3 regions of the Pseudomonas koreensis genome follow, and region 3 is predicted to be linked to each of the others. Evidence: riboswitches for the same ligand, from Rfam matches in the RefSeq annotation. Region 3 holds a riboswitch; each other region holds the start of a gene.
The links. Region 3 has a riboswitch for cobalamin ahead of J2Y90_RS20745 (ABC transporter substrate-binding protein). Riboswitches for the same ligand answer to the same signal wherever they lie in the genome.
Positions count from the first base shown of each region.

Region 1: linked by a shared signal. The riboswitch ahead of cobO (cob(I)yrinic acid a,c-diamide adenosyltransferase) and the one ahead of J2Y90_RS20745 (ABC transporter substrate-binding protein) in region 3 are both predicted to bind cobalamin.
Region 2: linked by a shared signal. The riboswitch ahead of J2Y90_RS17895 (CbtB domain-containing protein) and the one ahead of J2Y90_RS20745 (ABC transporter substrate-binding protein) in region 3 are both predicted to bind cobalamin.

Region 1 is NZ_JALJWP010000001.1:3,120,319-3,130,952, forward strand. It holds gene J2Y90_RS14025 (DUF3108 domain-containing protein) at 1-260, opposite strand, end outside; gene purN (phosphoribosylglycinamide formyltransferase) at 269-919, opposite strand; gene purM (phosphoribosylformylglycinamidine cyclo-ligase) at 919-1,977, opposite strand; gene J2Y90_RS14040 (DUF2066 domain-containing protein) at 2,351-3,409, shown strand; gene J2Y90_RS14045 (AI-2E family transporter) at 3,444-4,517, shown strand; gene hda (DnaA regulatory inactivator Hda) at 4,725-5,429, shown strand; gene J2Y90_RS14055 (C40 family peptidase) at 5,621-6,238, shown strand; gene J2Y90_RS14060 (C40 family peptidase) at 6,454-6,990, shown strand; gene J2Y90_RS14065 (PQQ-dependent sugar dehydrogenase) at 7,123-8,436, opposite strand; gene J2Y90_RS14070 (hypothetical protein) at 8,503-9,087, opposite strand; cobalamin riboswitch at 9,249-9,477, shown strand; gene cobO (cob(I)yrinic acid a,c-diamide adenosyltransferase) at 9,561-10,172, shown strand; gene J2Y90_RS14080 (cobyrinate a,c-diamide synthase) at 10,169-10,634, shown strand, end outside.
Region 2 is NZ_JALJWP010000001.1:4,015,882-4,026,515, reverse strand. It holds cobalamin riboswitch at 731-950, shown strand; gene J2Y90_RS17895 (CbtB domain-containing protein) at 1,074-1,271, shown strand; gene J2Y90_RS17890 (CbtA family protein) at 1,283-1,984, shown strand; gene J2Y90_RS17885 (cobalamin biosynthesis protein) at 1,981-2,394, shown strand; gene cobM (precorrin-4 C(11)-methyltransferase) at 2,473-3,219, shown strand; gene nfuA (Fe-S biogenesis protein NfuA) at 3,337-3,921, opposite strand; gene J2Y90_RS17870 (fatty acid cis/trans isomerase) at 4,026-6,320, opposite strand; gene metH (methionine synthase) at 6,476-10,186, shown strand; gene J2Y90_RS17860 (NEL-type E3 ubiquitin ligase domain-containing protein) at 10,239-10,634, opposite strand, start outside.
Region 3 is NZ_JALJWP010000001.1:4,709,038-4,719,671, forward strand. It holds gene J2Y90_RS20685 (flavin reductase family protein) at 1-76, shown strand, start outside; gene J2Y90_RS20690 (carboxymuconolactone decarboxylase family protein) at 212-601, shown strand; gene J2Y90_RS20695 (GntR family transcriptional regulator) at 659-1,423, shown strand; gene J2Y90_RS20700 (NUDIX hydrolase) at 1,425-1,988, shown strand; gene J2Y90_RS20705 (DUF1330 domain-containing protein) at 2,111-2,407, opposite strand; gene ribBA (bifunctional 3,4-dihydroxy-2-butanone-4-phosphate synthase/GTP cyclohydrolase II) at 2,476-3,585, shown strand; gene J2Y90_RS20715 (ABC transporter substrate-binding protein) at 3,909-4,934, shown strand; gene J2Y90_RS20720 (ABC transporter permease) at 4,931-5,839, shown strand; gene J2Y90_RS20725 (ABC transporter permease) at 5,846-6,655, shown strand; gene J2Y90_RS20730 (ABC transporter ATP-binding protein) at 6,673-7,827, shown strand; gene map (type I methionyl aminopeptidase) at 8,029-8,820, opposite strand; gene J2Y90_RS20740 (ParD-like family protein) at 8,817-9,044, opposite strand; cobalamin riboswitch at 9,160-9,353, shown strand; gene J2Y90_RS20745 (ABC transporter substrate-binding protein) at 9,495-10,508, shown strand; gene J2Y90_RS20750 (FecCD family ABC transporter permease) at 10,505-10,634, shown strand, end outside.

The DNA.
Region 1 (10,634 bases), 1.6 Mb from region 3:
AAGTGGTAGGACTGCGGCAGCAAGGTGTCCTTGTCCAGCTTCAGGGTGCTTTCTTCGGTCAGACTGGCGATCATCATCGACGCCTTGAAGCTGAGTTTCCAGACGCCGTTGGCTTCCTTGGTCAGGCTGCGTTCGGCAGTGCCGCTCATGGGCAGCTGCTTCCAGTCGGCGGTGTAGCTGGCGGAGAACGGTTGAAGGTCCGCTGCCTGCGCGAAGGGCAGGGCGAGCAGAGCGCAAGCGAAGAGCAGGGCGCGACGCATAATATCTCCTAATTTCGAATCAAGTGGCCGCTGGCGGCGAGTAGCTGGCCGTCGAGTAAAGCACCCTGGTCCCCGAGGGTCAGTCTGCCTTCGGCAAACCAGCGTACCGCCATCGGATAGATCAGGTGTTCCTGAACGTGGACTCGTTGCGCCAGACTCTGCGGCGTGTCGTGCAACTCTACCGGTAATACTGCCTGTACGACCAGTGGTCCGCCATCGAGTTCCTCGGTGACGAAGTGCACGGAGCAGCCATGTTCCGTGTCGCCGGCCTCCAGCGCACGCTGATGAGTGTGTAACCCTTTGTATTTGGGCAGCAGCGACGGGTGGATGTTGAGCAGGCGACCCTGATAGTGGCGAACGAAACCAGCGCTGAGAATGCGCATGAAGCCGGCCAGTACCACAAGTTTCGGGTTGAATTGGTCGATCAGTTCGATCAGCGCGGCATCGAAGGCCTCGCGGCCCTCGAATGCCTTGTGATCCAGCGAGCGGGTGGCGATACCCGCATCGCGGGCGCGTTGCAGGCCGTAGGCGTCGGCGCGGTTGGAAATCACCGCAGCGATGCGGACCGGGCTGTCGCCGGTCCGCGTGCTGTCGATCAGAGCCTGCAAGTTACTGCCGGTGCCGGACAACAGCACCACGACATCACAGGGCTTTGGCATCAGTGAGCCTTGAGGTTCTTCAGCTCGACCTGCGCAGCGCCCTCGGCGGCCACGGCGATCTGACCGATGACCCAAGGCTGCTCGCCAGCGTCACGCAGAGTGTTAAGGGCAACTTCGACGTGCTCCTGAGCCACGCAGATGACCATGCCGACGCCGCAGTTGAGCACGCGGTGCATCTCGGTTTCGTCAACGTTGCCTTTCTCTTGCAGCCAGTCGAAGACGGCCGGGCGAGTCCAGCTTGCCACGTCAACCACTGCTTGCGCGCCTTTTGGCAACACGCGCGGGATGTTGTCGAGCAGGCCGCCACCGGTGATGTGGGCCATGGCCTTGACCGCGCCAGTGTCCTTGATCAGCTTGAGCAGTGGCTTGACGTAGATGCGGGTCGGGGCCATCAGCAGGTCGGTCAGCGGTTTGCCGTCGAGCTGGGTGTTCTCGATGTCGGCGCCGGAGATTTCGATGATCTTGCGGATCAGCGAGTAGCCGTTGGAGTGCGGGCCGGACGATGGCAGGGCGATCAGGGCGTCACCGGTGGCGACTTTCGAGCCGTCGATGATTTCCGCTTTTTCCACGACGCCGACGCAGAAGCCGGCCAGGTCGTAGTCTTCGCCTTCGTACATGCCTGGCATTTCAGCGGTTTCGCCGCCAACCAGCGAGCAACCCGACAGTTCGCAGCCAGCGCCGATGCCGGTAACCACTTGGGCAGCGGTGTCGACATTCAGTTTGCCGGTGGCGTAGTAGTCGAGGAAGAACAGCGGCTCGGCGCCGCACACCACCAGATCGTTGACGCACATGGCGACCAGGTCGATGCCGATGCTGTCGTGCTTGTTCAGGTTCAGCGCCAGACGCAGCTTGGTGCCGACGCCGTCGGTGCCGGAGACCAGCACCGGCTGCTTGTAGCCGGCCGGGATTTCGCAGAGGGCGCCGAAACCGCCCAGGCCGCCCATGACTTCCGGGCGCGCAGTGCGCTTGGCGACGCTCTTGATGCGTTCGACCAATGCTTCACCGGCGTCGATGTCTACACCGGCGTCCTTGTAGCTCAGGGAGGGTTGCTTGCTCATGATCCAGGCCTTTAGGGGAGGGGATTCAGGGGGTAACGACCGAGTTCAGCGGGAACATCGAACTCGATGGGCGATCGCCTCACACGAGTTTCGAGGGGCCCGGCTGTTGCCGGTCTGCGAAGGCGCGCGATTTTATCAGGCTTGAGGGGCAGCGGCCATCCTCGCACCGACGGGCAGGGCCATATCGGCGGAAATTTTTTGCAATCGCTGCGTATGACTGCCTGTATAAGGTGTGGCGATTAACCGTCTATCGTTAGGAGTGTGCAAAAACTTACCGCCACCGTGTGAATGTTTTGCGAGAGCTGGGGGTCACAGCCTTGCTCAAACGGTTCACGCGGCGTGTTCCAGCCGCTCCTGTCGACGGGAATTTTCCATGCGTTTTTGTAAATTATTGTTTGTAGGCTGCCTGACACTGGTCAGCCTGGCGAGCCATGCCGAAAACCTCAAAGGCCTGTACCAGGTCCGTCAGCCGGTCAACGGCCAGGCAGTGGAAGAGCGCGATCGCGCCACGCAGGCCGCGCTCGATACCCTGGTGCTGCGCCTGACCGGCGACCCGAAAGCCGCGCAGAATCCGGGGCTGGCGCCGATTCGCAAGGATCCGCAGCAGATCATCAGCCAGTTCGGTTTCGACGCCGGGCCACCGGAAGTACTGAAAGTCGACTTCGATCCGGCAACCACCGAGCAGGCCCTGCGCCGGGCCGGGTTGCCGGTGTGGGGCGCCAGTCGGCCGTCGATCCTCAGCTGGTGGCTGAACGATTCAACCGAAGGTGCGAGTCTGGTCGGTGATGGTCAGGCCGCAGCCTCAACATTGCGCACAGCCGCGCAACATCGCGGTTTGCCGCTGCGTTTGCCGCTGGCGGATCTCAGCGAACAACTCGTCGCCACTGCGCCGGCGCTGGAAAGTGCTGATCCCGCGCCCCTGCGCAGTGCTTCGGAACGTTACAACGCTGACGCCTTGCTCGCGGTGCACGCCCGCGAAGAGGGCGGGCAGTGGCAGGCCAAATGGCGCTTGTGGCTGGGTGATCAGAAAGAGGCCGGCAGCGTGCAGGGCGCCGATCAGGCCGCCGTTGCCGATGCGGTAATGCTTGCGGTGGCCGAGCGGCTGGCGCCGCGATTTGTCGCCAAGCCCGGCGCATCGGGTCAGCAGACGCTGGAAGTGCAGGGCATGAATCTGGAGCATTACGCGGCGCTGCTGCGGTTACTCGAACCGTTCGGTGTGCGTCTGCAAAGCGTACAGGGCGATCGCATCGTCTATCGGGTCAATGGCAGTGCTGACCAGTTGCGCGCGCAATTGTCGCTGGCGAAGTTGCAGGAGTTGCCTGCCGAGGCGCCGGCTCCATTGGCACCTGTGCAGCCAGCAGTCGAGGGTGCGCCTGCGGTTGTAGCGCCAACCCCGGCAGCGGTGGCACCGTCGTTGCGGTTTCGCTGGTAAGTCTTTCCTTATATAGAAGCATCAGGAGTGGTAAATGGCCGATACGCGGCGTTGGTTCTGGCTCGGTGGGGTAGTCCTGCTTTGCGCGTTTGTATGGTTGCTGCACCCGATCCTCACGCCGTTTCTGGTCGCGTTGTTGCTGGCATATCTGTTCGATCCGCTGGTGGATCGTCTGGAACGGCTCGGTTTGTCGCGAACCTGGGGCGTGATCGCCGTGTTCGCGTTGTTCACCTTGATCGTCACCGCATTGATGCTGGTGCTGGTACCGATGCTCGCAAAGCAGTTGCTGCGTTTATACGAGCTGGCGCCGCAGATGCTCGACTGGTTGCAGCACACCGCTGTGCCGTGGGCGCAAGCGAAATTGGGTTTGTCGGACGGTTTCTGGAAATTCGACAAGGTCAAAGCCGCGATCAGCGAGCACATGGGTCAGACCACCGACATCGTCGGCGTGGTGCTGAGTCAGGCCACCGCCTCGAGTCTGGCACTGATCGGCTGGCTGGCGAATCTGGTATTGATTCCGGTGGTGAGCTTCTACCTGTTGCGCGACTGGGACGTGATGATGGCCAAGATCCGCAGCCTGCTGCCGCGTGATCGCGAAGAGCGCGTGGTGGCGCTGGCGGGTGAGTGCCACGAGGTACTCGGCGCATTCGTGCGTGGCCAGTTGCTGGTGATGGTTGCGCTGGGGGTGATTTACGCGGCTGGCCTGATGATCGTCGGTCTGGAGCTGGGGCTGTTGATCGGCCTGATTGCCGGTCTCGCGGCGATCGTGCCGTACATGGGTTTTGTCATCGGCATCGGCGCGGCATTGATCGCCGGGTTGTTCCAGTTCGGTGGCGATCTGTACCCGATGGTCGGGATTGTCGCGGTGTTCATGGTTGGTCAGGCGCTGGAAGGCATGGTGCTCACGCCGCTGCTGGTCGGGGACCGAATCGGCCTGCACCCGGTGGCGGTGATCTTTGCCATCCTCGCGGGTGGCGAGCTGTTCGGGTTCACCGGCGTGCTGCTGGCGCTGCCGGTGGCGGCGGTGATCATGGTGCTGGTGCGGCATGTCCACGTTCTGTACAAGGATTCCGAGATCTACAGCGGCGTCGACGAACCCGAGCTGTAATGAAGCAGGGCGGCCCGGCGCTTCGCCGGGCTGGCCTGTGGCCTGCACGCGAGGGCGCCAGAGAATCCTTCACAAAACCGGTGCGTCAACGCAAACCTTTGATTTTGCTTGGAGTCTGTCGCATTGTGCGCTCAGCCTCACGGGTATAAACTTCGCCAACTTTACACAGAGGCCACTAACGGTTCCTTTGAGAACTGTTCAGTCAGCATGAAACCGATTCAGCTGCCCCTAGGTGTGCGTCTGCGTGACGACGCCACCTTCATCAACTACTACCCAGGCGCCAATGCCGCTGCACTCGGCTATGTCGAGCGCCTCTGCGAAGCCGACGCCGGGTGGACGGAGAGCCTGATCTACCTGTGGGGCAAGCACGGCGTCGGGCGCACGCATCTGTTGCAGGCAGCTTGCTTGCGCTTCGAGCAGATGGGCGAACCGGCGGTGTATCTGCCGCTGGCCGAGTTGATGGACCGCGGCGTGGAAATCCTCGACAACCTTGAACAGTACGAACTGGTCTGCCTGGATGATTTGCAGGTGATCGCCGGCAAGGCGGACTGGGAAGAGGCGATGTTTCATCTGTTCAACCGTCTGCGTGACAGCGGCCGGCGCCTGCTGATCGCCGCGTCCACTTCGCCGCGCGAATTGCCAGTGAAGCTGGCTGACCTGAAATCCCGCCTGACCCTGGCGCTGATCTTCCAGATGCGCCCACTTTCCGATGAAGACAAATTGCGTGCGCTGCAATTGCGCGCCTCGCGTCGTGGTCTGCACCTGACCGATGAGGTCGGGCACTTCATTCTCACTCGCGGCACGCGCAGCATGAGCGCGTTGTTCGATCTGCTTGAGCAACTCGATCAGGCTTCTCTGCAGGCGCAACGCAAGCTGACCATTCCCTTTCTCAAGGAAACCCTGGGCTGGTGATAGTGGGCTTTTGCCAGCTTTCAGGCGCCAGAAAACCCTGTTCCAAGGGTCGCTTCACCGGCCAGGCGGTTTAAGCGCTTAGATGTAAACGCGAAACCGGGAAGTCACATAAAGTTCGATTGAATTTGCAAATGAGGACGATAGCGGGCATAGTCTCGGCTTCTTTACAACTACCAGCCACGGTCGTGCCCATGCTAAAGCGCTTCGCACCCCTCGTGCCTCTCGCACTCGTTACCCTGTTATTCGGTTGTGCTGCTCATTCTCCGGTTCAAGAGCCGCCGCAACAGGTCAAGAATTCTGCTACTGCCCAGTCCTCCGTTATTTACCAGGAAGAGCTGGACACCGAAAAAGAACTCAACCAGTTCAACGGCAGCAAGCCTTATCAGCTGCCTGTGCTGGCTGACAGCATCCTGGAACGCGGCATGTCCCTGATCGGTACCCGTTACCGGTTCGGCGGTACCTCTGAAGCCGGCTTCGATTGCAGCGGTTTCATTGGTTACCTGTTCCGCGAAGAGGCCGGCATGAACCTGCCTCGCTCCACTCGCGAAATGATCAACGTTGACGCGCCGCTGGTGTCGCGCAGCAACCTTGAGCCGGGTGATCTGCTGTTCTTCGCCACCAATGGTCGTCGCGGTCGTGTCAGTCACGCCGGGATCTACCTGGGCGACAACCAGTTCATCCACTCCAGCAGTCGTCGCAGCGGCGGTGTTCGCATCGACAGCCTCGGTGACAGCTATTGGAGCAAGACCTTCATCGAAGCCAAGCGTGCACTCGCCATGGCGCCGACCGTGGTCACCGCTCGCAAGTAACCTGCATGTCGCTGCGTTCGCGGCGACAAAACGGTCCGGCAACGGAGTAGACGTAAACTTTACAAGGTGAAGTTAAAGTCTTACTTGAAGTTTGCCGCGTAGCCGCTAGAATCCTGAATCTATATTGATGGCAAACCGCCTGCGTGATGACGCAGGCGGTTTTGTTTCTGCCCATTCTGCAGAGAAAGCCGCAGCCAGATCAGGATGTTCTGCTTATGACGATGTCGGCCCGCCTCACCTTGATCATTTGCGCCGCGCTGCTCAGCGCCTGCGCCAGCCGTACACCGCCGCCAGCCCCCGTGGTTCGCGCGCCGATCGTGTTCGGTCCTTCCCAGGCTGTTTCCCCCGTTGCCGAAGACGTGCTGTTCCGTGCCCTCGGCCTGGTCGGTACGCCGTATCGCTGGGGCGGCAACACGCCGGATTCCGGCTTCGATTGCAGCGGCCTGATCGGGTTTGTCTACCGCGACGCGGCAGGGATTTCGCTGCCACGCTCGACCCGCGAAATGATCGTCATGCAGGCGCCGAATGTTGGCAAGGAAGGCTTGCAGACCGGCGACCTGATCTTCTTCGCCACCAATGGCGGCTCGCAGGTCAGTCATGCGGGGATCTACGTAGGCGAGGGGCGCTTCGTGCATGCACCGGCCACGGGCGGCACGGTCAAGCTCGACAGCCTGTCGAAGACTTATTGGCAGAAAGCCTATTTGAGCGCCAAGCGAGTGTTGCAGCCGGGGCAGTTGGCGCATAACCCTTAGTAAGGCAACACAAAAACCAATGTGGGAGCGAGCTTGCTCGCGAAGGCGGTGTGTCATTCAATTCAACATTGACTGATCCGACGCTTTCGCGAGCAAGCTCGCTCCCACAGTTGTTATGTGTCGAGCGGTAAGTTATTTGGCAGAAGACACTCGCCAAATTTTGTTCCCGACATCATCCGCCACCAGCAAGCCACCTTGCTGGTCGATCACCACGCCCACCGGGCGGCCCAATGCGTTCTCGTCCTTGTCGAGGAAGCCGGTCAGCACATCCACCGGTTGCCCGGTCGGTTTGCCGCCAGTGAACGGCACGAAAATCACCTTGTAGCCACTGTGCGGTTTGCGGTTCCACGAGCCGTGCTGGCCAATGAATGCGCCTTCCTTGAATTGCGCCGGCAGGCTGTTGCCCTCGGCGAAGGTAAGGCCCAGCGAAGCAGTGTGCGGGCCAACGGCATAATCCGGCGCGATGGCCTTGGCCACCAGATCGAGGTTCTGCGGTTTGACCCGCACATCGACATGTTGTCCGTAGTAGCTGAACGGCCAGCCATAGAAACCGCCGTCCTTGACCGAGGTGATGTAGTCCGGCACCAGATCGCTGCCGATTTCGTCACGCTCGTTGACCGCCGTCCACAGTGCGCCGCTGGTGGGTTCCCAAGCGAGGCCATTGGGGTTGCGGATGCCCGAGGCGAAGATCCGGTGATTGCCGGTTGCGCGATCGACTTCCCAGATAGCCGCGCGGCCTTCTTCCTGATCCAGACCGTTTTCGCCGACGTTACTGTTCGAGCCGACGGTGACGTAGAGCTTGTTGCCGTCCTTGCTGGCAATAACGTTTTTGGTCCAGTGGTGATTCAACGTGCCACCCGGCAGGTCGACGACTTTGATCGGCTGGGTCTTGATCTCGGTGGCGCCCGGCTCGTAGTTGAAGCGCAGCAGGCGGTCGGTGTCGGCGACGTACAAATCATTGCCGACCAGCGTCATGCCAAACGGCGAATTGAGGTTCTGCAGAAACGCCGTGCGGGTTTCTGCGACGCCGTCGTGGTCGGCGTCGCGCAGCAGGGTGATGCGGTTCGGGCTGGGTACGCCGGCACCGGCCTTGCCCATGACTTTCTTCATCACCCAGCCGCGAATGCCTTTGCTGTCATCGGGCTTGGGCGGCGCGTTGGTTTCCGCCACCAGCACATCGCCGTTGGGCAGCACATACAGCCAGCGCGGATGATCGAGGCCTTCGGCAAACGCGGCGACCTGAGTGCCGGCCGCTGCGGTCGGTTTCGTGCCTTGCGGCCAGCCCACCGCCGGGGCGATGTTCACCGTCGGAATCAGCGTCTTGTTCGGTTCGGGCAGTTTAGGCGACGGTCCGGTGCCGTCGGAGACTTGCAGGCTGGAGGTTTCACCGCAGGCGGCGAGCCCGCCAGCGACGGCGATGATGAGAGCGAGTTGGGCCTTGCGCATTGCTGATCTTCCCTATGAATGCATTCCTAATCATAGAGGAGGGCGCAGGCCCGATGGTTCAACTGCTCAACTGCGGGCTTCCTTGAACAGTACGGCGATGCCTGGATGATAGTTGCCCGCGTCGCTGCGCAATTTGCGATAGGCGTAGGGGAAATACCAGGCCATCGCGCAGGTGTGCTCTTTTTGCAGGTCATCGACCATATCCTGCAGCTCTTCGGGACTGGCGCTGTGCTGGACTTTTTGCGGGGCAATGAACAGGCAGCCGAGCTTGAGATCGCTGGCGTAGCTGATGCGCTTGGCATCAAGGGTGATGTCGAGCAAGGCCTGGCTCAGGTTGAGGTTGTTGACCCGTGGCCAGCGTTGCGTGGCCTGAATGAACGCGCGGTCTTCGCTACCGGCAATCAGCAGATTGGCGCGGGCGTTGCGTTCGCCTTCTTCGTTCTGTTTGCGTGTAGCCGTGTCGCTCAACGTCACCATTTCAGCCATCCACGCCGCTGCCGAGAGCAGGCCGAGATTGGCTTCTTCGTCGTGCCAGTAAGGCGTGTCGTTGTCGCCGCGCACGCTGTTGTAGCGATCGATACAGTCAAACCAGCGTTCCAGCACCGGGCGCAGGAATTCCAGGCGGGGATTGCTGATGATCATGCCTTGCATCGTCGTCATCCTTATTGTTGTTGTAGATGTTTCGAGAAAACATGGCTCTTTGATATCACTTGTCACAGTTTGGCACAAGGTTGCCGCTGGATAATTAATCAGCGGCACTTATTCGCGCTCGAGACGCCTGTTTAATTGACGCTCCATCCCCAACCCTCTAACCTTCGCCGCTTGTTTCAGGTGCTCTGTGACCCAGTGTCGACAGAGTGAAACAGGGAAGCCGGTGAGGGTGGACTTCAAGCGAAGCCACGACGATCCCGGCGCTGCCCCCGCAACGGTAAATGAGTGAAGACTGCGCCTTGAGCCACTGCCTCGAAAGAAGCGGGAAGGCGCGCAGTCCGGCAGATGCCGCTCATGAGCCCGGAGACCGGCCTGATCCATCTCAGCGGCATCACGGTGGGCGATGCCAGGCTTTTTGCCGTCTATTCTTGTGCCTGCCCGCCGTTATCCAGCCTCAACGGAGAGCTCCCCCCATGACTGATTCCCCCGAGCGCGACGAGCGCCATCTGGCGCGCATGCAGCGCAAGAAAGCCGTGATCGACGAACGCATCGCCAATTCACCCGACGAGTGCGGCCTGGTGCTGGTGCTGACCGGCAATGGCAAAGGCAAGAGCAGTTCGGCGTTCGGCATGCTCGCCCGTGCCATGGGCCACGGCATGCAGTGCGGTGTGGTGCAGTTCATCAAGGGCCGCAACAGCACCGGCGAGGAATTGTTCTTTCGCCGCTTCCCCGAGCAGGTGCGTTTCCACGTCATGGGTGAAGGCTTCACCTGGGAAACCCAGGATCGCCAGCGCGACATCGCGGCTGCGACCGCGGCCTGGGAAGTCTCCCGCGAATTGTTGCGTGACCCGGCGATCGGACTGGTGGTGCTCGACGAGTTGAACATCGCCCTCAAGCACGGCTACCTCGATCTCGATCAGGTGCTCAGCGATTTGCAGGCGCGCCCGCCGATGCAACATGTGGTCGTCACCGGTCGCGGCGCCAAGCCGGAAATGATCGAGATGGGCGACACGGTTACCGAAATGGGCATGCTCAAGCACGCTTTCCAGGCCGGGATCAAAGCGCAGAAAGGCGTCGAACTTTGAAGCAACCACGTCACTGCCCGGCGGTGCTCATCGCCGCGCCGGCCTCCGGCCAGGGCAAGACCACCGTCACCGCTGCGCTCGCCCGTTTGCATCGCAATCAGGGGCGCAAGGTGCGCGTGTTCAAATGCGGCCCGGACTTTCTCGACCCGATGATTCTCGAGCGCGCCAGCGGTGCGCCGGTGTATCAACTGGACATGTGGATGGTCGGCGAGCAGGAAAGTCGCCGGCTGTTGTGGGAAGCCGCCGGCGAGGCCGATCTGATTCTGATCGAGGGCGTGATGGGCCTGTTCGACGGCACGCCGTCCAGTGCTGATCTGGCGCGCCACTTCGGCGTGCCGGTGCTCGGCGTGATCGACGGCACTGCCATGGCGCAGACCTTCGGCGCTTTGGCGCTGGGCCTGGCGAAGTATCAGCCGGACTTGCCGTTCGCCGGCGTGCTGGCCAATCGCGTCGGCACCTTGC
Region 2 (10,634 bases), 690 kb from region 3:
TGGCGGTTTCGCTCTTACAGCGAGTCACCTTTTCCAAACGCCGAAAAGGTGACCCAAAAGGCTTTGCCCCGGCGTACGGCCCGCTCGCTGGGGCTCGGGGTACCTTCGTTACGGGACCGATCCGGGCGCAGCGGCTCCGGTTTGCTTCGCTGCACCTCCTTCCGCTGTGTACGACTGCGTCGTACGGTCGCTGCGCTCCCACGCCCGGATCAATCCCGTAACGAAGCCTGCCGAAGGGGCAAAAGATCAAGAGCCAAAGCAAAGCAAAAGCAAAAGCCAGATCAACAGCCCCTCACCCTAGCCCTCTCCCGGAGGGAGAGGGCTGGGGTGAGGGGCGAATCCAATACAAAACTCAAGCCAAGCGCACGCTCTTCACCACTCAACACAATGAGCGCAAGCTCGAGTAGCTTTTGATCTTGATCTCAGAGCCCGTCGGCAGGCTGAGTGGAGGGATTGATCCGGGCGTGGGAGCGCAGCGACCGTACGACGCAGTCGTACACAGCGAGTGTAGGTGCAGCGAAGCAAACCGGAGCCGCTGCGCCAGGATCGATCCCGCAGCGAAGGAACCCCGAGCCCCAGCGAGCGGGCCGAACGTCAGGGCGAAGCCTTTTTGGGTACTTTTTCGGCGTCTGGAAAAAGTGCCTCGCCGTAAGGGCGAAACCGTAATCAGCAACACCCGCAGCAACGGATCTGCCCCCCAAAATTGACTAAAAACCCAAACCCATGTTCTCCTGCCCCCCTTGTTACGGGTGCCCTTCACAGGGTGAAACGGGAAACCGGTGAATCATGTGCTTTACTCAAAAGCCATGTCAGTCCGGTGCTGCCCCCGCAACGGTAAGCGAGCGAAGCGTCAAAGCCACTGTGCCCAGGCATGGGAAGGTGACGCTTGCAGGTCGGCGACAAGCCAACCCCTCGCGAGCCCGGAGACCGGCCCGCAACACCCAGCGCGCATAAGCGTAGCTGACCACAAACAAACCCGCGGTGGGCGGGCGCTGTTCGAAATCCCTGCGTGCGCGGCTCGCAGGGATTTTCATGCGCTCTATTCACCCGCTGACATTTCAGAGGGAAGCGCTATGTCGATCATCAGCAATACCGTCAGTCACACTGACCACATCTCCAGCACCACGACCTTGGGCCAACGCGTGACTGCCGCCCTCTTCGCCTCGATCCTTGGTGCCAGCCTGGTCTGGTTCGCCGGTTTCTCGCACATCGAGGCAGTGCACAATGCCGCCCACGATACCCGCCACAGCGCCGCCTTCCCGTGCCACTGAGGCCTGCCGACATGATCAAGCGTATTGCGCAAACCGCAGGCTTCGCCGGCCTGCTGGCTGCCCTGCTACTCACACTCTTGCAGAGTTTCTGGGTTTCACCGCTGATTCTTCAGGCCGAAACCTTTGAGAATTCCGCACCAGTCGCCGAAGTTCACGAACACACCGCCGGTACCGCCGCCCACAGCCATGACGCTGAAGCGTGGGAGCCGGAAGATGGCTGGCAGCGCGTAGTCTCGACCACCGGTGGCAATCTGGTGGTGGCGGTCGGCTTCGCCTTGATGCTCGCAGGCCTTTACACCCTGCGTGCCCCAACGAAAACCTCGCAAGGGCTGCTCTGGGGGCTGGCCGGTTACGCCACGTTCGTCCTCGCCCCGACGCTGGGCCTGCCGCCTGAATTGCCGGGCACGGCGGCCGCCGATCTGACATCGCGGCAGATCTGGTGGATTGGCACCGCTGCTTCAACCGCTGTCGGTCTGGCATTGATCGCCTTCAGCCGTCACTGGCTGATGAAGATCCTCGGTGCGGCGATTCTCGCCGTGCCCCATGTGATCGGTGCGCCACAACCACAGGTGCATGCCATGCTCGCGCCCGAAGCATTGGAAACTCAATTCAAAATCGCTTCGCAGTTGACCAATGTCGCGTTCTGGCTGGCCTTGGGCCTGATCAGTGCGTGGTTGTTCCGCCGCAAGAGCGCAGGGCACGATCAGGCATGACCGATGACCGCGCAGCGCCGACCTTCGTGGTCGGCTTCGGCTGCCAGCGCGGCTGCCCGGCCAGCACGCTGCGCGCGTTACTCGATCAGGCCCTGCAGGCGCATCGCCTCGAACTTCGAGCGGTCAAGGCATTGGCCACTATCGATCTGAAGCGCGACGAACCGGGCCTGCTGGAACTGGCCACACAGCTGAACCTGCCCTTGCGGTATTTCAGCAGTGCCGAACTGGCCGTCTACCAGTCGCGCCTCAGCCATCATTCGCAGATCGCTTTCGAACGCACCGGTTGTTATGGCGTCGCCGAAAGCGCCGCATTGGCCGTGGCCGAGCAACTGATTCAGGCGCCGGCAAAATTGCTGATCTCCCGGCAAAAATATGCCCAGGCCACTCTGGCGTTGGCCGGCGCTGCATAAAATCCCGATAATCCCCGCCAGCGATCATGAGCACGCTTCATCTGCAGTGCGGCTGCGCTTCTTACCAAGGATTCAACGATGACCGTCTACTTCATCGGCGCCGGCCCCGGCGACCCGGAACTGATCACTGTCAAAGGCCTGCGCCTGATCCGCACCTGCCCGGTGATTATCTACGCCGGTTCGCTGGTGCCGGCAGCAGTGCTGGAAGGCCACCAAGCTGAAACCGTGGTCAATAGCGCTGAACTGCATCTGGAACAGATCATCGATGTGATCAAGACAGCCCATGCCAAAGGCCAGAATGTCGCGCGCGTGCATTCCGGCGATCCGGGTCTGTACGGAGCGATTGGCGAGCAGATCCGCTATTTGCGTGAGCTGAGCATTCCTTTCGAGATAATCCCTGGCGTCACTGCCACAGCCGCATGCGCAGCGCTGCTCGGTGCTGAACTCACCCTGCCAGACATCTCGCAAAGTGTGATTCTGACCCGTTATGCCGACAAGACCCCGATGCCCGCAGGCGAAGAACTCGCCAGCCTCGCGCAGCATCGCGCGACGATGGCGATCCATCTGGGGGTCAATCATCTGGAAAAGATACTGGTTGAACTGCTGCCGCATTACGGCGCGGATTGCCCGATCGCGGTGATTCACCGGGCGACGTGGCCGGACCAGGATTGGGTGGTGGGGACGCTGGCGGACATTGCCGGGAAGGTCGAGGCCAAGGGCTTTCGGCGCACGGCGCTGATTCTGGTCGGGCGGGTGCTGGGCAGCGAGGTGTTCAGCGAGTCATCGCTGTATCGCGCCGGGCATGCGCATCTGTATCGACCGTGAGTGGAACGCGGAGCGTCCCGGGCTGCGTACCCACGCAGAGCGTGGGCACGATCAAAAATGTTGCCCATAAAAAACGGCGCTCACGGGGCGCCGTTTTTCATGTTCGCAGTGAACACCTTAGTAGTAGGCGTTTTCTTTCTGCGTGTGGTCGGTCACGTCGCGGACGCCTTTGAGCTCCGGGATACGCTCGAGCAAGGTGCGCTCGATGCCTTCCTTTAGCGTGACGTCCGCCTGGCCGCAGCCTTGGCAACCGCCGCCGAATTGCAGAACGGCGATGCCGTCTTCAACCACATCGATCAGGCTGACCTGGCCGCCGTGGCTGGCCAGCCCCGGGTTGATCTCGGTTTGCAGGTAGTAATTGATGCGCTCGTTGACCGGGCTGTCGGCATTGACCATCGGCACTTTGGCGTTGGGCGCCTTGATGGTCAACTGACCACCCATGCGATCGGTAGCGTAGTCGACAACGGCATCATCGAGAAACGCTTCGCTGAACGAATCGATGTACGCGGTGAAGCTCTTCAGCCCCAGCGCCGTATCTTCGGGTTTTTCTTCCCCCGGCTTGCAGTAGGCAATGCAGGTTTCGGCGTACTGGGTGCCAGGCTGGGTGATAAAGACGCGGATGCCGATGCCCGGGGTGTTCTGCTTGGAAAGCAGATCGGCCAGGTAATCATGGGCGGCGTCGGTAATAGTAATGGCGGTCATGGAAACTCCTCGCAGGCTTGGGCGCAGTTTACGCCAATCGGCGCGGCTGACAAAGTCCTAGTATTTTTGTCGGGAAAGAATCTCGGGCACACGCCTGCGAATACTCAAAGATTCTCGTACCGATTCATATCCAGCACGCCCTCTTCCTCCGGTTCGGTTTCGTGGATGTACTGACTCAGATCGTGGAAATACAACCAGAACTGCGGATGACTGCGGCGAATGCCCCAGCGTTCGACGATGTTCTCGAAGCGATTGGCGTCTTTGGCGTTTTCCATGGCATCGACAAACGCCGGAACCTGCTCGGCCGGCACATTGAACATGAAGTTCGGATAGCTGGTGAGTACGCCCGGATAGATGGTGAGGGTGTCGAGCCCCGGCTGATAACGATGCGATTCACCGAGCAAAAACGCCACGTTGCTATGGGCGCGGTTGCGCAGCACGCTGTAGACCTCGCGCTTGCCGCTGGCGGTTTCGACGCGCAGCAAGGTCGCTTCGGGCATTTGCTCGATGACTTTCAGCCCGGCTGCCGGACGCGAGGCCAGACGACTCAAGGCCTGCTCGGCGTTCTGCAACGCCGGATCGATGTTCGGCCGCGAGCAATAAGCGCCGTCACAGCGATTGATCGGATCCGGCCGCGCATTCAGATCGCCGTAGCGCGTCAACAACTGGAAGGCGAAATCACGTTTCGGATCTTTTTCCTCGAGTTTCAGCGCAGTCGGTTTATCGTCGTCGATCGCCTCGTAATCGAGCCACATCTTGAACTGGCCGCCGTCCTGGTACCAATCGTTGAGGTAATCCTCGCGTGAGTCGGCGGGCATCAGGCGCAGGAAGTTCTGCTCTGCGCCGTTGCGGATCAGGTCGAAATACAAACGGGTCTGCGCCTGATGGGAGACGTTGCCGAACACGTCGAAGTTGACCGCGAGCTGGTAATAGGTGCGCTCCAGCAGCGGATAGTCGAACAGCCACATCGTCTGTGGCACCTCACCGATCAAACCCTTGGTAACCGAGGCGCTGTCAAAGTGGCGGAAGATGCTCAGCAAGGCGTTGTCGTTGCCGGCCCACAGGGTCGACCAGCTCGGTGCCGGCAGATCGGCGTAGCTGTCGCGGCGCAGGGCTTCGTATTCGTTGCGCTTGTCGCGATAGTCGCGCCACAGGCTCAGCACGCTGCCGACATCGTCGTTCTGCCCGGGCATCGCCAGCAGCGGCGTGGCTTGGCCGCGGTAGTTCGGATCGGTGATATAGAGGTCATGTTCCGGCGCCTGGAACAGCGCCCAGAAGTTGTCGCGGATCACGTCGGTCGCGATCTGCCCGCGGCACACCGGCCCGCGAATGAAAGTACGGACGAAGTATTCGGCGTTATCGAGCATGAACTGATAGCGCGCTTGCGCCGGAATGGCCTCGAAAGTGGCAAATGGATTGGCGCGGCTCTGTGGCCCGTAGCCCGGCAGCGCGTTGACCTGCCAGTTACCGTTGTAGAACAGGCTTTTGATCCGGGCCATTTTCGCCGCGCTCAGCGGATAAGTGATGTGCGTCTTGTGCACGATCACTCCCTGCACCGGCCACAAGCGGTAATACACCTGCGTGCCCGGGTCGTCGTTGGGGCGGCGAGTGGCGATCAGATCGATCGGCTGCCCACTCGGCGTACGCGAACGCACCCACTGGAAATAATGCCCCGGCTCGCCGCCCTTGAAGTAGATGTGGGCCAGATACCAGTGTTCGAACAGCCAGCGCCCGACCAGACTTTGCCGCGCGCCGGGGGCGTTAAGCAGGTTTTCCCACTGCGCGATCTGCAGCGCCTCTTGCGCACTCGGTGCCAGGCTCTGCTCGTCAATCGGCGCGCCAGACGCCAGCCAGCGCTGCAGGGTCTGATATTGCTGATCGGTCAGGCCGGTAACGGCCAGCGGCATGCCCTCTTTCGGGTGCGCTCCGGCGTAAGCGTCAAATTCGCCAGGCATCGGACACAGGTTGCTGCGGTTGAGCCCCAGGACAATGTCTTCGGGAAGCTTGGCGTTCGGCGTCAGCGGTGTCTTGTGGCCCAGTTCGAGCATGCGCGCCATCAGCGCGGCCTGACTGCCCTGGGCGTCGAGCACCGAGTAGAAATCCTTCTGCTGCCACGCACGTTTGCCGAACGCGTCGTAAAACAAACGCGTAGTCGGCGCGGCCCGGGTGCGTTCGCCGTCATACACCGGCATCTTGCTCGCGCCACGGCCGGCGCCTTCGCCACTGCCCAGATTGAGCTGGCACGCCGAGTCGTAGCAGGCATGGCAGGCCACGCATTTCTCGGTGAAGATCGGTTGGATATCCCGGCTGTAGGAGATAGAAGAAGAAACAGCGGGATCTTGCGCCGCGACGCTCCCGCTCAGGACCAGCAACAATAAACTGATGACGCGGTACGGCATGCTGCTGATCCCGATGGTAAAAAAAGGCTGCGATTCTACCGTTATGACGCTCGTACCAACATGAGCGATATTCATGCAAAAGCGGCACATGCTCTAAAAGCGCACAGGTTTGCTATGATCCCGCTCCTTCGTAATGGTCTTTTCGAGTAGTCCACATGTCCGATCGCAGCGTCCGCCTTCAAGCTCTCAAGCAAGCCCTCAAAGAGCGCATCCTGATTCTCGACGGCGGGATGGGCACAATGATCCAGAGCTACAAGCTCGAAGAGCAGGATTATCGCGGCAAGCGCTTCGCGGACTGGCCGAGTGACGTCAAGGGCAACAACGACCTGCTGGTGATCACCCGTCCGGACGTGATCGGCGGTATCGAAAAAGCCTATCTGGACGCCGGCGCCGACATTCTCGAAACCAACACCTTCAACGCCACGCGCATTTCCATGGCCGATTACGGCATGGAAGAGCTGGCCTACGAGTTAAACGTAGAAGGCGCACGTCTGGCGCGCAAGATTGCCGACGCCAAGACCGCCGAAAACCCGGCCAAGCCGCGCTTCGTGGCCGGCGTGCTCGGCCCGACCAGCCGCACCTGCTCGCTGTCGCCCGACGTCAACAACCCCGGCTACCGCAACGTCACCTTCGATGAGTTGGTGGAAAACTACACCGAAGCCACCAAGGGCCTGATCGAGGGCGGCGCCGACCTGATCCTGATCGAAACCATTTTCGACACCCTCAACGCCAAAGCGGCGATCTTCGCCGTACAAGGTGTGTTCGAAGAACTGCACATCGAACTGCCGATCATGATTTCCGGCACGATCACCGACGCCTCCGGCCGTACCTTGTCCGGCCAGACCACCGAAGCGTTCTGGAACTCGGTGGCCCACGCCAAGCCGATTTCCGTGGGCCTCAACTGCGCCCTCGGCGCCAGCGAACTGCGTCCGTACCTGGAAGAGCTGTCGAACAAGGCCAGCACCCACGTGTCCGCGCACCCGAACGCCGGCCTGCCGAATGAATTCGGCGAGTACGACGAACTGCCGTCGCAAACCGCGAAAGTCATCGAAGAGTTCGCCCAGAGCGGCTTCCTCAACATCGTCGGCGGCTGCTGCGGCACCACCCCGGGGCACATCGAAGCCATCGCCAAAGCCGTGGCCGGTTATGCGCCGCGACAGATTCCGGACATCCCCAAGGCCTGCCGCCTTTCTGGTCTGGAGCCGTTCACCATCGATCGCAGCTCGCTGTTCGTCAACGTCGGCGAGCGCACCAACATCACCGGTTCGGCAAAATTCGCCCGCCTGATCCGTGAAGACAACTACACCGAAGCCCTCGAAGTCGCTTTGCAGCAGGTCGAGGCCGGCGCGCAGATCATCGACATCAACATGGACGAGGGCATGCTCGATTCGAAGAAGGCCATGGTCACCTTCCTCAATCTGATCGCCGGCGAACCGGACATCTCCCGCGTGCCGATCATGATCGACTCGTCGAAATGGGAAGTCATCGAAGCCGGCCTCAAGTGCATTCAGGGCAAGGGCATCGTCAACTCGATCAGCATGAAAGAAGGTGTCGAGCAGTTCATTCACCACGCCAAATTGTGCAAGCGCTACGGCGCTGCGGTGGTGGTGATGGCCTTCGACGAAGCCGGCCAGGCCGACACCGAAGCGCGCAAGAAAGAGATCTGCAAACGCTCCTACGACATTCTGGTCAATGAAGTCGGCTTCCCGCCGGAAGACATCATCTTCGACCCGAACATCTTCGCCGTCGCCACCGGTATCGAAGAGCACAACAATTATGCTGTCGACTTCATCAACGCCTGCGCCTACATCCGCGACGAGCTGCCGTATGCGCTGAGCTCCGGCGGTGTGTCCAACGTGTCGTTCTCGTTCCGTGGCAACAACCCGGTGCGTGAGGCAATTCACTCGGTGTTCCTGCTCTACGCAATCCGCGCCGGGCTGACCATGGGCATCGTCAACGCCGGTCAGCTGGAGATCTACGATCAGATCCCGGTCGAGCTGCGCGACGCTGTCGAAGACGTCATTCTCAACCGCACCCCGGACGGCACCGACGCCCTCCTCGCCATCGCCGACAAGTACAAGGGCGACGGCAGCGTCAAGGAAGCCGAGACCGAAGAGTGGCGCAACTGGGACGTCAACAAGCGTCTGGAACACGCGCTGGTCAAGGGCATCACCACGCATATCGTCGAAGACACCGAAGAATCCCGGCAGTCGTTCGCGCGGCCGATCGAAGTGATCGAAGGCCCGCTGATGTCCGGCATGAACATCGTCGGCGACCTGTTCGGCGCCGGCAAAATGTTCCTCCCGCAAGTGGTGAAATCCGCGCGGGTGATGAAGCAGGCCGTGGCGCACTTGATTCCGTTCATCGAACTGGAAAAAGGCGACAAGCCGGAAGCCAAGGGCAAGATCCTCATGGCCACGGTGAAAGGCGATGTGCACGACATCGGCAAGAACATCGTTGGCGTGGTGCTCGGCTGCAACGGCTATGACATCGTCGACCTCGGCGTGATGGTCCCGGCCGAGAAGATCCTGCAGGTGGCCAAAGAACAGAAATGCGACATCATCGGCCTCTCCGGCCTGATCACCCCGTCGCTGGACGAAATGGTTCACGTTGCCCGTGAAATGCAGCGTCAGGATTTTCACCTGCCGCTGATGATCGGTGGCGCGACCACCTCCAAAGCGCACACGGCGGTGAAGATCGAACCGAAGTACAGCAACGACGCGGTGGTCTACGTGACCGACGCCTCGCGCGCCGTGGGTGTTGCGACGCAGTTGCTGTCCAAGGAATTGAAAGCCGGTTTCGTCGAGAAGACCCGTCTGGAATACATCGACGTGCGCGAGCGCACTTCCAATCGCAGCGCCCGCACCGAACGCCTGAGCTACGCCGCCGCCATCGCCAAGAAGCCGCAATTCGACTGGAGTAACTACGAGCCAGTGAAACCGACGTTCACCGGCAGCAAGGTGCTCGACAACATCGATTTGAAGGTGCTGGCCGAATACATCGACTGGACGCCGTTTTTCATCTCCTGGGACCTAGCTGGCAAGTTCCCGCGCATCCTTGAAGACGAAGTGGTCGGTGAAGCCGCCACCGCGTTGTACAAAGATGCGCAGGAAATGCTCGCCAAGCTGATCGACGAAAAACTGATCAGCGCCCGTGCCGTGTTCGGTTTCTGGCCGGCAAATCAGGTCAACGAAGACGACATCGAGCTCTACGACGATGCCGGCAAGCCATTGGCCAAACTGCATCACCTGCGTCAACAGATCATCAAGACCGACGGCAAACCGAACTTCTGCCTCGCCGACTTCGTTGCGCCGAAGGACAGCGAAGTCACCGATTATGTCGGCGGCTTTATCACCACCGCTGGCATCGGCGCCGAAGAAGTGGCCAAGGCCTATCAGGACGCAGGCGACGACTACAACTCGATCATGGTCAAAGCTCTTGCCGACCGTTTGGCCGAGGCCTGCGCCGAATGGCTGCACCAGCAAGTGCGCAAAGAGCACTGGGGTTATGCCAAGGACGAAACCCTCGATAACGATGCGCTGATCAAAGAGCAATACCGTGGCATCCGTCCCGCTCCCGGCTACCCGGCCTGCCCGGATCACACCGAGAAAGCCGCGCTGTTCACCCTGCTCGACCCGGAAGCGGCCGAAATGCGCGCCGGCCGCAGCGGTGTATTCCTCACCGAGCACTACGCGATGTTCCCCGCCGCTGCAGTCAGTGGTTGGTACTTCGCCCATCCGCAGGCGCAGTACTTTGCCGTGGGCAAGATCGACAAGGATCAGGTGCAGAGCTACACCTCGCGCAAAGGCCAGGAGCTGAGCGTGACCGAGCGCTGGCTGGCGCCGAATCTGGGTTACGACAACTGAGATCCGCTGGGGCATGGACGGGTCGTGCGCCCATGCCCCACTCATCACTCGATCACGGTCGACGCGACGGCCCCGGCTGCGGCGAAGCAGGTCGCGGCGCCTGTCCGCCGAGGGTCGACAGCCGGTCCATCTCTGAGCGAGTCAACTCGATCATTTTCTCGTTACGCGCGGTAGCCCGCTCTATCTCCAACAGATTCATGGCGGTTTTGTATTGCTCGGTGAGCTGTGCATCGCTTTGCCAGTCTGGATGCGCGTCCTCGACCTTGCCATGCCGAATCGTCGCCTCTCGCTCGAGTTCCTCGAACACTTCGGGGTAGCGTTCGGCCAGATAGCGAGCCCAGTAGTCGCGCGCGATCAGATCCCGAAGGAAGTCATCGGACGCCTCCGCCGCGAGCACGGTGTTGCGCGCGTTGATCAACGCCTGCCCGCGAATCGGTGCTCCGTACAG
Region 3 (10,634 bases):
GATCCTGCCCGAGCAACCGGTGACACCGATGATTTACCACAAGGGCAAGTTGGGTGCGTTGCCCACCCTGACCTGAAGGATTCACACAAATCCCCCTGTGTAGGAGCTGCCGCAGGCTGCGATCTTTTGACTTTGATGTTTAAAAGCAAGATCAAAAGATCGCAGCCTTCGGCAGCTCCTACACGAGGGATCTGTGGTGACTGGAGGAATAATGAGTAACGAAAAGTACGAAAAAGGCCTGCAGATCCGCACGCAGGTGCTCGGCGAAGCCTATGTCCAGCGTTCGATAGACAACGCCGACGACTTCACCCGTCCGCTGCAGGAAATGGTCACCGAATACTGCTGGGGCCATGTCTGGGGGCGTGAGGGTCTGTCGCTCAAGGAGCGCAGCATGATCAACCTGGCGATGATCTCGGCGCTCAACCGCCCGCACGAACTCAAGCTGCATGTGCGTGGCGCCTTGCGTAACGGCCTGAGTCGTGAGCAAATACGCGAAATTCTGCTTCAGGTCGGCATTTATTGCGGCGTTCCGGCGGCCGTGGACAGTTTCCGGCTGGCCCGTGAAGCCTTTGCCGAAGCCGACGCCGAGGCCTCCAGTTAACCCTCGGCTGTTTTGATGCCCGTCTGGCATGGACAGCCAAGCTCAAGAGCGGACCCCATGAAACGCCAGCCACTCGACGACAGCTTCAAGGTCAATCGCAACCCCGTTACCCTGCGCGAAATCGTGCTGGACAAACTGCGGAGCGCGATCATGAATTTCCAGCTCATGCCAGGTGATCGCCTGGTCGAACGCGACCTCTGTGATCGCCTCGGTGTCAGCCGCACTTCGGTGCGCGAAGCCCTGCGTCACCTTGAATCCGAAGGCCTGGTGGAATTCGCCGACGCCAAAGGCCCGCGCGTGGCCATCATCACCCTCGCCGATGCCGTCGATATCTACGAATTGCGTTGCGTGCTCGAAGGTCTGATCGTGCAGTTGTTCACCCTGCGTGCCAAAGCCAAGGACATCAAGGCGCTGGAAAAAGCCCTCGATGACAACCGCAAGGCATTGAAGGACGGCGAGTTGCAACAGGTGATCGACTCGGTGCAGGGCTTCTACGACGTGCTGCTGGAAGGCTCGGGCAACCATGTCGCTGCCACCCAGTTGCGCCAGTTGCAGGCGCGCATCAGCTACCTGCGCGCGACCTCGGTGTCCCAGGAAAACCGCCGCGGCGCGAGTAATCACGAGATGGAAAAAATGGTCGAGGCGATCAAGAGCGGCGACCCGCTGGCGGCGCATCAGGCCTGTGTCGATCACGTCCGCGCGGCGGCTGCCGTGGCCCTCGATTACCTCAAGCGCAAACAGGAAGAAACCGGCGTCGCCGTCAAGGGCACCCCGGCGATCACCCTGCCGATCGCGCTGAAAGAACCGCGCATAGGTCAATGACATGTTCAGCCCGAGCTTTTGCCCGAAATGCGGTGGCCCTGACCTCGGTCAGCAGACGCCGCCGGGCGATACGCACGAGCGCCTGATGTGCCGCGGCTGCGGCTATATTCACTACGTCAATCCGAAGATCATTGCCGGCTGCATCATCGAGCAGGACGGCAAATACCTCTTGTGCCAACGGGCGATCCCTCCGCGCCCGGGCACCTGGACCTTGCCCGCCGGTTTCATGGAAAGCTTTGAGACCACCGAGCAGGCGGCGCTGCGTGAAGTCTGGGAAGAAAGCGGCGTGCGCGCGGAAATCGTCTCGCCGTATTCGATCTTCAGCGTGCCGAAGATCAGCGAGGTGTACATCATCTTCCGCGCCATCGCTTTGGAGATCACCGGACAGTACGGGCCGGAGACCATGGATTACAAGTTCTTCGCCCCCGAAGAGATTCCGTGGGAGCAGATTTATTACCCGGCGATCCGGCAGATTCTCGAGCGCTATATCGAAGAGCGCCAGGCCGGGGTTTACGGGATTTACATGGGTAATGATGACAGCGGCAAGATCCACTTCATGCGCTGACAACGCTTCGCTTTCTGTAGGAGTGAGCCTGCTCGCGATAGCGGTGTATCAGCTAGAGAACTGCTGACTGACACACCGCTATCGCGAGCAGGCTCACTCCTACAGGGGTTTGGTGGTGTGGCTCAGATCGGGGCAATGCCTTCAACGATGATGATCTCCGCCCTCGCCCATTCCTCGCGGTAACTTTTCGCCTCCTGATACGCCGCCGAGCGGTAGCACGCCACGGCTGTTTCATAGCTCTCGAACTCGATAATCACGGTGCGCTGCGGCGTCTGCCGCCCTTCCAGCGCTTCGCTGCGCCCGCCTCTGGCGACAAACTTGCCGCCGAATGCGGCTATCGCCTGCGGGGTGCGCTGGGTGTATTGGCTGTAGTGCTCGGCATCGGCTATATCCACGTGTGCAATCCAGTACGCCTTCATAGTGACCTCTTTGTTGATTTTGTATTATGGTATACCAATATATTTCCAAAGAACCCTGAGAGTCCAGCATGGCCTTCAACAGCATCGAAGAAATCATCGAAGATTATCGCCTTGGCAAAATGGTCCTGCTGGTCGATGACGAAGACCGCGAAAATGAAGGCGACCTGCTGCTGGCTGCCGATCGCTGCACGCCGGAGGCGATCAGCTTCATGGCCCGCGAAGCGCGCGGGCTGATCTGCCTGACCCTCACCGACGAACATTGCCAGCGTTTGGACCTGGAGCAAATGGTACCCGCCAACGGCAGCGTGTTCAGCACTGCGTTTACCGTGTCGATCGAAGCGGCGGTTGGCGTGACCACCGGCATCTCTGCGGCGGATCGTGCCTGCACCGTTGCCGCCGCCGTCGCGCCGAATGCCCGCGCCGAAGATCTGGTGCAGCCCGGTCACATCTTCCCGTTGCGCGCCAAGGAAGGTGGCGTGCTGACCCGCGCCGGGCACACCGAGGCCGGCTGCGATCTGGCGCGGCTGGCCGGTTTCACCCCGGCCTCGGTGATCGTCGAAGTGATGAACGACGACGGCACCATGGCGCGCCGCCCGGATCTGGAGCAGTTCGCACGCAAACACGGGATCAGGATCGGCACCATCGCCGACCTGATCCACTACCGCCTGAGCACCGAGCACACCATCGAACGCATCGGCGAACGTGAACTGCCGACGGTGCATGGCACGTTCCGTTTGATCACCTTCGAAGACCGCATCGAAGGCGGCGTGCACATGGCGATGGTCATGGGCGATCTGCGCCGTGAAGAGCCAACGCTGGTGCGCGTGCACGTGATCGATCCGCTGCGCGATCTGGTCGGAGCCGAGTACAGCGGACCGACGAACTGGACGCTGTGGGCGGCGCTGCAACGGGTCGCGGCGGAAGGTCATGGGGTTGTGGTGGTGCTGGCCAACCATGAATCGTCGCAGGCGCTGCTGGAGCGCGTACCGCAACTGACACAGCCGCCGAGGCAGTTCAGCCGTTCGCAGTCGCGGATCTATTCCGAAGTCGGGACCGGGGCGCAGATTCTGCAGAATCTGGGGGTTGGCAAGCTGCGGCACCTTGGCCCACCGCTGAAGTATGCAGGGTTGACCGGGTATGATCTTGAGGTGGTTGAGAGCATTCCGTACACCGAATAACCCACGTCGAACACGAATCTAAATTGTAGGAGTGAGCCTGCTCGCGATAGCGGTGTGACATTCAGCAATGATGTTGACTGACACACCGCTTTCGCGAGCAGGCTCACTCCTACAAGGGGTTCGCATTTCAGATCCATTTCTTCGAACCACAAAAAAGGACAGCTGCCAGATAACCGGTAAGGCAAAGTGCTTGCACAAAGTTTGGAATACCATAATATGATATTCCATAGACCGAACGACCTGAAAAACCGTCCGGCTACTGCTCCCGACAGGCGGGCAACAACGCAAGGCCCGCTCAAAAACACAACAATGAGGGCGTGAACATGGTGTTGAACAAAGCTGCAACCGCGATCTTTTTCGCGGGACTGCTCAGCGTTACCGGCCAGGCTGCAATGGCTGCCGAAAGCGTGAATTTTGTCAGTTGGGGCGGTAGCACCCAGGATGCGCAGAAACAGGCCTGGGCCGATCCGTTCAGCAAGGCCAGCGGCATCACCGTCGTTCAGGACGGGCCGACCGACTACGGCAAACTCAAGGCCATGGTCGAAAGCGGCAACGTGCAGTGGGACGTGGTCGATGTCGAAGCCGATTTCGCCCTGCGCGCCGCTGCCGAAGGCCTGCTCGAACCCCTCGATTTCAAAGTCATCCAGCGCGACAGGATCGACCCGCGCTTCGTCAGCGATCACGGCGTCGGTTCGTTCTTCTTCTCCTTTGTCCTCGGCTACAACGAAGGCAAGCTCGGCGCCAACAAGCCGCAGGACTGGAGCGCGCTGTTCGACACCAAGACCTACCCCGGCAAACGCGCCCTGTACAAATGGCCAAGCCCCGGCGTGCTCGAACTGGCGCTACTGGCCGACGGCGTTGCGGCTGACAAGCTCTACCCGCTGGACCTGGATCGCGCCTTCAAGAAACTCGACACCATCAAGAAAGACATCGTCTGGTGGGGCGGTGGCGCGCAGTCGCAGCAGCTGCTGGCGTCCGGCGAAGCAAGCATGGGCCAGTTCTGGAACGGTCGCGTCCACGCTTTGCAGGAAGACGGCGCACCGGTCGGTGTGAGCTGGAAGCAGAACCTGGTCATGGCCGACATTCTGGTCATCCCCAAAGGCTCGAAGAACAAGGACGCGGCGATGAAGTTCCTCGCCAACGCCAGCAGCGCCAAGGGCCAGGCCGATTTCTCCAACCTGACCGCCTACGCCCCGGTCAACCTCGACAGTGTGGAGCGTCTGGATTCGACGCTGGCGCCCAACCTGCCGACGGCTTACGCCAAGGATCAGATCACCCTTGATTTCGCTTACTGGGCCAAGAACGGTCCGGCTATCGCGACACGGTGGAACGAATGGCTGGTCAAATGAAAATCGCGGCCACTGCGCCCCGTCCCTCCACTGCCACCGGGAGCGCTGCTGGCGCTTCCGGCTCGGCCTTCAAGCAACGCTGGCGCGGCGCCGGCAACCTCGTCCCGGCGCTGTTGTTCCTCGGCCTGTTCTTCTTGGCGCCGCTGATCGGTTTGCTGCTGCGCGGCGTGCTGGAACCGGTGCCGGGGCTTGGCAACTACGAACAACTGTTCGCCAACTCGGCCTATGCGCGGGTGCTGCTCAACACCTTTTCGGTGGCCGGACTGGTGACGCTGTTCAGCCTGCTCTTGGGTTTTCCGCTGGCCTGGGCGATCACCCTGGTGCCGCGCGGCTGGGGGCGCTGGATCCTCAACATCGTGCTGCTGTCGATGTGGACCAGCCTGCTCGCCCGTACCTATTCGTGGCTGGTGCTGTTGCAAGCCTCGGGGGTGATCAACAAGGCGCTGATGGCCATGGGCATCATCGATCAACCGCTGGAAATGGTGCATAACCTGACCGGCGTGGTGATCGGCATGAGCTACATCATGATCCCGTTCATCGTGCTGCCGCTGCAGGCGACCATGCAGGCCATCGACCCGATGATCCTGCAGGCCGGCTCTATCTGCGGCGCCAGTCCGTGGACCAACTTCTTCCGGGTGTTCCTGCCGCTGTGCCGGCCGGGTCTGGCGTCCGGCGGTTTGATGGTGTTCGTGATGTCGCTCGGTTACTACGTCACCCCGGCGCTGCTAGGCGGGGCGCAGAACATGATGCTGCCGGAGTTCATCATTCAGCAGGTGCAGTCTTTCCTCAACTGGGGCCTGGCCAGTGCCGGCGCTGCGTTGCTGATCGCAATCACCCTGGTGCTGTTCTACTTCTACCTGAAGCTTCAGCCGGAATCTCCGGTTGGCGCCAGTAACGCGAGGTAAGCCGACATGCTCCTGACTCCCAATGCGATGAGCCGCCGGATGCGCTTCGGCCTCTACGCCACCACCGGGCTGATCGGTCTGTTCCTGCTTTTGCCGATCGTGTTCATCGTGCTGCTGTCGTTCGGTTCCTCGCAGTGGCTGGTGTTCCCGCCGCCGGGCTGGACACTGAAATGGTACGGCCAGTTCTTCTCCAACCCCGACTGGATGAACGCCGCTGCCGCCAGCCTCAAGGTTGCCGTGCTGACCACCATTTGTGCCGTGGCCCTGGGTTTGCCGACGGCGTTTGCGCTGGTGCGCGGACGCTTCCCCGGCCGCGAGATGCTCTACGGCCTGTTCACCCTGCCGATGATCGTGCCACTGGTGATCATTGCTGTGGCGGTGTACGCGCTGTTTCTCAAGCTCGGCTACACCGGGACCATGTTCGCTTTCGTCGTCAGCCATGTGATCGTTGCGCTGCCGTTCACCATCATCTCGATCATCAACTCGCTGAAGCTGTTCGATCAGTCGATTGAAGACGCCGCGGTGATCTGCGGTGCCTCGCGCTTGCAAGCGGTGTTCAAGGTGACGTTTCCGGCGATCCGTCCGGGCATGGTCGCCGGCGCCCTCTTCGCCTTTCTGGTTTCGTGGGACGAAGTGGTGCTCAGCGTGATGATGGCCAGCCCGACCCTGCAAACCCTTCCCGTGAAAATGTGGACCACCCTGCGCCAGGACCTGACCCCGGTGATTGCCGTCGCTTCGACGCTGCTGATCGGCCTGTCGGTATTGGTCATGGTGATCGCCGCCGCCCTGCGCCGGCGCAACGAAATCAGCGCCTGAGCGCCCAGGAGTACGACATGAGTGCCGTGATCAAAGACGCATCCCAGCAGAACGACAAACCCCTGGTCAGCCTGCGCAACCTGAACAAGCACTACGGCGATTTTGCGGCCGTCGACAATATCTCGCTGGACATCAAGGACGGTGAATTCCTCACCTTCCTCGGCTCCAGCGGCTCGGGCAAGAGTACGACGCTGTCGATGCTCGCCGGCTTTGAAACACCGAGCAGCGGCGAGATCCTCGTCAATGGCCAGTCGCTGGTCAACGTGCCCCCGCACAAGCGCGACATCGGCATGGTCTTCCAGCGCTATTCGCTGTTCCCGCATCTGTCGGTGCGCGACAACATCGCCTTCCCGTTGGCGATTCGCAAACTCGCTGCGGCCGAGCGCGAAAAACGCGTCGATGCAATGTTGAAACTGGTGCAGCTCGAACAGTTCGCCCATCGCCGCCCTTCGCAACTGTCTGGTGGTCAGCAGCAACGTGTCGCCATCGCCCGGGCGCTGGTGTACGAGCCGCGCATCCTGCTGATGGATGAACCGCTGGGCGCGCTGGACAAGAAGCTGCGCGAGGACTTGCAGGATGAATTGCGCCAATTGCACCGGCGCCTGGGCATCACCATCGTTTACGTGACCCACGACCAGGAAGAAGCCATGCGTCTGTCGCAGCGCATCGCGATTTTCAGCCACGGCAAGATCGTCGGTCTGGGCAGTGGTTATGACCTCTATCAGAACCCGCCGAATGCGTTTGTCGCGTCGTTTCTGGGCAATTCGAACTTCCTCAAGCTCAAGGCCCAAGGTAATGCGGCAGCGAGTTTCGAGGGGCAATCATTGTCGATTCGGCTGACGGCGGGCTTGCACACTGATCAGGATGTGCTGCTGATGGTGCGGCCGGAAAAGGCCTTGGCGCTGAGCACGCAGCAAGCGCTGGATGAGCCGCTGGCGGCGGGTTGGAATGAGGTTTCGGCGAACGTTGTGGAGGTGCTGTTTCTCGGTGAGAGCCAGACGTGCAGCGTGGTGACGGCGGGCGGGACGTCGATGACGGTGAAAGCCCTGTCGGCAGCGGGCATGCCGCTCAAGGCTGGCGACCCGGTGCGGGTTCGCTGGGCGACGGCGGATGCCTGTGTTTATACCGAGTGGGCTGAGAGCGATTTGAACAAGGCCGCAGGGGCCCACTGATTGCGCTGAGTCAGTTGGATCTACCCCCTCACCCCAGCCCTCTCCCCCAGGGGGGCGAGGGGGAAAGGGAGCCGATCTTCATGCTGTTCAAAATGTGAGTTCGACTCGGTATCGCACCTCGGCGTATCTCGCAAGAACACCTCGGTCAGTCCCCTCTCCCTCTGGGAGAGGGCTAGGGTGAGGGAACCAGCCGACGCGGTCTCAGACAATAGCGCCGTAGCCGTCAATCTCATCCGGCCACGCCGTCAGCACTTCGAATCCGGTCTCCGTCACCGCGACCATATGTTCCCACTGCGCCGATAACGAGCCGTCCTTGGTCAGCACGGTCCAGCCGTCCGGCATGTTCTTCACATGGCGCTTGCCGGCATTGAGCATCGGTTCCACGGTGAAGATCATCCCGGCCTTGAGTTTCAGACCCTGACCGGGAAAGCCGTAATGCAGGATCTGCGGCTCATCGTGATAGACCTTGCCGATGCCGTGACCGCAATACTCGCGGACCACGCTGAAGCCCTCCGCCTCCGCCAGGCGCTGGATCGCATGGCCGATATCGCCCAGCGTCGCGCCCGGTTTGACTGCGCGAATGCCTGCGCACATGGCCTCGTAGGTGGTCTTGATCAGGTGCTGCGCTTCGGCGGTCGCCTCACCCACCACGTACATGCGGCTGGTATCACCGAACCAGCCGTCCTTGATCACGGCGATGTCGAGGTTGACGATATCGCCGTCCTTCAACGGCGTGCCCGACGGAATCCCGTGACACACCACATCGTTGACCGATGCACAGACGGTTTTCGGGAAGCCGTGATAACCGACGTTGGCCGGCACGGCTTTCTGCACGTTGACGATGTAGTCGTTGCACAACCGGTCGAGCTCATCGGTGGTCACGCCGGCCTTCACATGCGGCACCAGCATTGCCAGCACTTCGGCAGCCAGTTTGCCGGCGGTGCGGGATTTTTCGATGTCGGCCGGGGTGTTGATCCTGATCTGGTTTCTCATGCGCTGACGGCTTCCTGGGTCAGTTGATGCAGATCCAGTCCGCCGTTCTGTTCGGCGCGGATCAGCAGGCGGCAAATGGCGCTGTGGTCGAGGTTGGGGTGCAGCTCGGCGAGCATGCCGATGCGCATCCAGTGCTCGGCCTGCGCGTTGATCGAGCGACTCAGTGCATTGCTGGAGATGCGCAGATTCTCGTGCATGTCCTCTGAAATCTTTACGATGCCCATATATGAATCCAATACGATATGTATATGGTTCGTATACTAGCCAAACATTGCCCAAGATTGCAAACGCTCCGGCATGAAAACACGGCAGATTCGGCTCCCCTTCACCGGCCTGATCGACTAACATGCCCGCGCCGGTTTCCACACGGAATTAACAGGGAATCCGAAATGCTTGCACAGCATCAATCGGAACTGCCCCCGCAACTGTAGGTGCCGAGCCTGCTCCTCGACTGCCACTGGGTGAACCCCGGGAAGGCCGGAGCATGGCGATGACGCATCAGTCAGGAGACCTGCCGGCACAGTGACTGACTAACCGGCGGGGTGTCCGGGAAGGACATCGTGCCGTGCGCATTTTCCCCGTGCCGGCCTTGCGCAATTTCCACGACCGCGCCCGAGGTGTGTTTCCAAACCGTACCCGCCCGCTCCCGTACGGTTCCCTCTGGAGACTGCCCCATGCTGCTGCCCCGCGTTGCCACCCTGCTCACCGGTCTGAGCCTTTGCGCCCTCGCGCAAGCGGCGCCGACCGCGTATCCGCTCACCGTGGAAAACTGCGGCAGCAGCCTGACCTTTCAACACGCACCCACTCGCACGGTAACTATCGGCCAGGCCGGCACCGAGATGCTCTACGCCTTGGGTCTGGGCAATAAGGTCGTCGGCACTTCGCTGTGGTTCAACGACGTGCTGGGCACATACAAAGCGCAAAACAATACGATCGAGCGCCTCGCCGATAACGAACCGAGTTTCGAAGCGGTGATCGGCAAACGCCCGGAGCTGGTTGCCGTCGAGCTGGAATGGATGGTCGGCCCGCAAGGCGCGGTCGGCACCCGCGAGCAGTTCCATGAACTGAAGGTTCCGACCTACCTGCTGCCCTCCGATTGCGAAGCCAAGGATAACCTCGTCGGTGCGGACGGCACGCGCCTGGCGCCGTTTCGCATCGACAGCATCTACAAAGGCGTAAGCCAACTGGCGGCGATTTTCGACGTGCAGGCGCGTGGCGAACAGCTCAATGAGCAGCTCAAGGCCAGCCTCGCGCAATCGATTGCCACCGCGAAAAACCAGCAGCGCAAAGACGTCAGCGCCCTGGTGTGGTTCTCCAGCGCCGAGATGGACATCGAGCCGTTCGTGGCCGGGCACAAAGGTGTTCCCGATTTCATGCTCAGTACCCTCGGGGTGCGCAACGTCGTCGAGTCGGATGAAGAATGGCCGACCGTTGGTTGGGAAACCATCGCCAAGGCCAACCCGACGTTTCTGGTCATCGCGCGCATGGATCGCCGGCGTTTCCCGGCGGACGATTATCAGAAGAAACTCGCGTTCCTGCGCAGTGATCCGGTGACGCGCAACATGGACGCGGTCAAGCACAACCGCATCATCATCCTCGACGCCATGGCCATGCAGGCCAGCCTGCGCACCTTCGATGGCCTCGCACAATTGGCCAGCGCCATCAACGGCTACGACCTGTCGCAATGAGCAGACGCCTGATCCGTGCCCTGCTGGTTCTGTTGACGCTGTCGGCCGCGCTGATCGGCGGTGTGGCCATTGGCGAGACCTCGATCGAGCCGAGCGTAGTGTTGCAGGTACTGGCGAACAAGCTGT